DNA from 2 places in the Comamonas sp. UBA7840 genome. Region 2 is predicted to be linked to the other one. Evidence: riboswitches for the same ligand, from Rfam matches in the RefSeq annotation. Region 2 holds a riboswitch; the other holds the start of a gene.
The links. A riboswitch is a leader RNA that binds a small molecule or an ion and turns the genes downstream of it on or off. The one in region 2 is predicted to bind thiamine pyrophosphate.

Region 1: another riboswitch for thiamine pyrophosphate. It lies ahead of thiC (phosphomethylpyrimidine synthase ThiC); the one in region 2 lies ahead of B3R00_RS16085 (purine-cytosine permease family protein).

The regions. Positions count from the first base shown of each region.
Region 1 covers NZ_DLTI01000027.1:116,298-118,691, forward strand. Annotated here, with positions in the region: gene B3R00_RS11095 (acyl-CoA synthetase) at 1-419, shown strand, start outside; TPP riboswitch at 534-652, shown strand; gene thiC (phosphomethylpyrimidine synthase ThiC) at 961-2,394, shown strand, end outside.
Region 2 covers NZ_DLTI01000043.1:67,272-69,665, forward strand. Annotated here, with positions in the region: gene B3R00_RS16085 (purine-cytosine permease family protein) at 1-1,195, opposite strand, end outside; TPP riboswitch at 1,269-1,370, opposite strand; gene B3R00_RS16090 (hypothetical protein) at 1,628-1,909, shown strand; gene B3R00_RS16095 (Crp/Fnr family transcriptional regulator) at 2,373-2,394, shown strand, end outside.

The DNA.
Region 1 (2,394 bases), on a different contig from region 2:
GCGCCACGGACGATGCCTTCCGCGGCGGCTGGTTCCATAGCGGCGACCTGGCCGTGCAGTACCCCGACGGCTACATCCAGATCAAGGACCGCAGCAAGGACATCATCATCTCTGGCGGGGAAAACATTTCTTCGATTGAAGTCGAGGATGTGCTCTACCGCCATCCTGCTGTGCTGGCGGCTGCCGTGGTGGCCAAGCCCGATGAGAAATGGGGTGAAACACCGTGTGCGTTCTTGGAAATCAAGCCCGGCGCGCAGGTGACGGAGCAGGACATCGTCACCCACTGCAAGCAGCATTTGGCCGGCTACAAGGTGCCGCGCGCTGTGGTGTTTGGCGAACTGCCGAAGACCAGCACGGGCAAGATCCAGAAGTTCGAGCTGCGCAAGCAGGTCGGCTCGGCCAGTGCCATCGTGGTCTGATTTTCAGTATTGATAGCTGCCAGCGTATGTCTGACAAGCGCTGGTGTCGGTTTTGATGCTGAAAGCCTAGGCGTTTGCCCGGTGTCCTGCGCCGGCGCAGATGCGCCTATACTCACGGCTGCTCCGGGGTGTGCGAAAGCGCTGAGATGCGAACCGCTGTGAAAACAGTGGCCAGCGAACCCGACGAACTTGATCCGGTTCATACCGGCGGAAGAAGAGCGGGACCCTGAAGCAGGGCCAGGAATGGACAGGCACATGGGCTTTTGCAAGGCCAGGCAGGTGCCCACCATCCCCAGGCACAGCAAACCCCAGGCGCCTCGCGCACTGGGGTTTTGTCTTTTGGGGATGGAACACAGGGCGTGTCAGCCTTGGTCGGAATCGGTGGATTTCGGTGGAGTCGGTCAGGCATTGTGGGAGCAATGCCAGGGCTGGAGCCAGGTGCAGGCGAAGGTCGGTGGCGCCAGCCATCTCCCACGCCATCAGAGCGGCCCAGCACTCCACGGAGCGTTTGATGAACTTCACACGCTTTTTGGAGACCGCGATGAACGCCCCCGATGCCATCTTTACGCCCGCCGCCGGCAACGCCCCCGATGCCGCCCGTTTCGCCGACCTGCTGGCCCAGTCGCGCCAGCCATTTCCAGCATCCACCAAAAGCTACCTGAGCGGGGCCATCCACCCCGATCTGCGCGTGCCGGTGCGCGACATTGCGCTGACCAATGGTGAGCAGGTCAGCGTCTACGACACCTCGGGCCCCTACACCGACCCCACCGCCCATATCGACGTGCGCCAGGGCCTGGCCAGCGTGCGCGGTGCCTGGATCGAAGCGCGCGGCGACAGCGAGTTCTACGTCGGCCGCCAGCGCGTGGCGCTGGACGACGGCGGCAAGCGTGGCGAGGAAGACACGCGCGTGGCCCAGCTGCGCGCCGAGGCCGCCGCGCTGCAGCGCCAGCCGCGCCGTGCCAAATCCGGCCAGAACGTGACCCAGATGCACTATGCCAAGCGCGGCATCATCACGCCCGAGATGGAATACGTGGCCCTGCGCGAGAACGGCCGCCGTGAATGGATGGCGCAGTACCAGCAGGACGCGGCCCGCGAACTGCGCCTGGCCGGCAACAGCCTGGGCGCCGCCATCCCCAAGATCATCACGCCCGAATTCGTGCGCGACGAAGTGGCCCGCGGCCGCGCCATCATCCCGGCCAACATCAACCACCCCGAGATCGAGCCCATGGCCATTGGGCGCAACTTCAAGGTCAAGATCAACGCCAACATCGGCAATTCGGCCGTGACCTCGAGCATCGAGGAAGAGGTGGAAAAGCTGGTCTGGGCCATCCGTTGGGGCGCGGACAACGTCATGGACCTGTCCACCGGCAAGAACATCCACACCACGCGCGACTGGATCGTGCGCAACTCGCCTGTGCCGATTGGCACCGTGCCCATCTATCAGGCGCTGGAGAAGGTCGGCGGCATTGCCGAAGACCTGACCTGGGAGATCTTCCGCGACACCCTGGTCGAACAGGCCGAGCAGGGCGTGGATTACTTCACCATCCACGCTGGCGTGCGCCTGGCCTACATCCACCTCACGGCGCAGCGCCGCACCGGCATCGTCTCGCGTGGCGGCTCCATCATGGCCAAGTGGTGCATGGCCCACCACCGCGAAAGCTTCCTGTACGAGCACTTCGAGGACATCTGCGACATCATGAAGCAGTACGACGTGTCTTTCAGCCTGGGTGATGGCCTGCGCCCTGGCTGTGCCTCGGACGCCAACGACGAAGCCCAGTTCGCCGAACTCAAGACCCTGGGCGAGCTGACGCAAGTGGCCTGGAAGCACGATGTGCAGACCATGATTGAAGGCCCCGGCCACGTGCCCATGCACATGATCCAGGCCAACATGACCGAGCAGCTCAAGCACTGCCACGAGGCGCCGTTCTACACCCTGGGCCCGCTGACGATCGACATCGCCCCCGGCTACGACCAC
Region 2 (2,394 bases):
AGAGCGCAATACCCGCCAGCCACAAGGTCACGGTGGGCCAGTGTGCGTGCTGGGCGTTGGCCATCCATTGCGGTGCCTGCGCAAGCCGCTGCGCGGCAGGCTGCCATGCCAGACGGCCCAGGATTACGCCAAACAAAGGCACAAACACCGAGCTGAGCGTTAGCAAGAAGGGCTCAATGCTGTGCATGGGCAGCACCAGGGCCAGCAGCACGCACAGCACGGTCAACAGTAGGCCCCAGCGGCGAACACTCCAGCTGGGCACCACACTGTGTGCAGCCATGGCACCGGAGTAGGTGTCACCGTAGGCGTTGTCGACTTCGTCAATCAAGATCAGCGTCAAGGCAATCAACCCGCCTTGTGCCAGCAGCAGCGCAGTGACCAGATCGGCGCTGGGCAGCGTCAATGCCACCAGCACGCCCAAGCCATAGCACCACATATTCGCTACGGCAAAGCCCAGCCAGGTGCCGCGCATCGCACTGCGGCCATCTTTGCCATGGCGCGCGTAGTCGGCCACCAAGGGCAGCCAGGAAATGGGCATGGCAATCACCAAGTCCATGGCGGGCAGCCAACCCATGCCACCTTCGCCAGGACGGCTCCACAGGCTCTGCCAGCCTTGCTCCAACGCCAAACCGACAAAGTGCCAAGTCAGCCACAGCAAAGACAGCACCACCAGCGGCAGGGCCACGCGGGCAATCAACTGGCGCACCAGTTTGAGCATGGAGCCGCTGATCAGCAGCGCGATCACGCTGCCCCACACCAGGGTCATCACCATGGGCCAGTAGCTGGCGGCCATGCCACCTGCCTGGCGGCCAATGGCCACGCTGGCGTCGCGCATCACCACCAGCTCAAACGTGCCCCAGCCAATCAACTGTACCAAATTGAGCACGATCGGGAGCTTGGCAAACTGGCGCCCGTACACATGCGTCATCAGCGCCGCGCTGGACAGGCCGGTGTCACACGCAATCTTGGCCATCCAGCCCAGCAGGCCAGCGCCCAGCAAAGAGCCGCACGCAATGGCCAGCAGCGCTTGCTGTGGCGACAGGGCAGGCAGCAAATAGGCGCCCACTTGCATAACCAGCAGGCCCACGCCGAGGCTGAACCACAGCGCAGCGTGGTCATGCATGGCAAAGACGCGCTCAGCGGGGGAGGTGGGAGACAGCGCTTGGTTGGAAGACGCCGAATAGGAGGTATTCAATTCAATGCTCCGTATGCCTACGAAGCAGGGGCCGTGAGAGGCATGCCAGCGCATGCAGCGTATGCATGGAGCAGCCCTAAACCAACAGCTTCCCTGCGCGAGGATGATCTCAATCAGGTTCAAAGGGACTCTCTCAGCCCACTGCTTGGCAGCAGGGGCACCCCTAGCGAGTTGCCACGAACGTGGCGGCGCGATTTTGCATGCAGGCTATGCAAAAAGCTAGCAATGCAGCACCCTAGAAGCTGGTATGCGCTGTCTTTGGGCAATGCGCGCGGGGCAGTGGTATAGCGGGGGGCGCATGCACAGGGTGTGTAAGGGTGCGTAGCAATAAGGAGCATAGGGTGTGTGCCTAAGGCATTTAGGCACTGGAGCGCCAAGGAGAAACTGTATCTATACATTGGCTGCGCAGGCAAAGCCTCTAAACTCCTCGCCATGCCAAACCTGTATGAAGCCCTGATCGCCATGGTGCGTGACCATTGGAAGAGCCATGACAACGCCTATCCGCAGCGCATTGAATTGAACGCAAGTGATATGCAGGCGCTGCTGGATGAACGCCAGCTGGTCAATGAGAGCATGAACTTCCCGCTCCAGCCGGGGTGGGAGCACGTCTTTCTCGGCATACCGGTGCAACGGGCGGATGTCAGCTGTGTGGTGGATGTAAACGGCCAGCGTTTGCCGATCGCACTGCCCAGCAGTGAAATGGCTGAAAAATAATAATGTGAGTCAAATATTCCTCTAGCGCTTATGCAGCAAGCGCTAGTAGCTATCAAATAAGCGGCATTGCAAAGAAATGGCTTCTTTGCAATGCCGCTTTTGTTTGGTGTGCGCTTAGCGTCAGCGCACGCAGGTGCAGGGCATTGGCTGCGGCCGGCGCCAAAGCGCGACTGGCTGCGGGATGAGAAGGCGCGGTGAAGGGAGAAAAAGCAGAGGTTGTGTTCTGCAGTGCGGAAATTTCGACGAAAAAAACCCTATGCCTTGCGCTTGCAAGGAGCACTGCCTGCAGGAAATAAGTTATTTGTGATCAATAACTTAAGGGTAAACCCTTGAGTTTGTGTGCTGATAAAGCAAAGACTGTCACTTTCTGGACAACTTGTGCGTGTTGTGCTGCGCTGAGTGGTCAATACGCTGGTCTCTGACGCGACAATGAACCGGTTTTCAGTCACAGAAACGACAGGCTATGGACGACCCGATTCTTACTA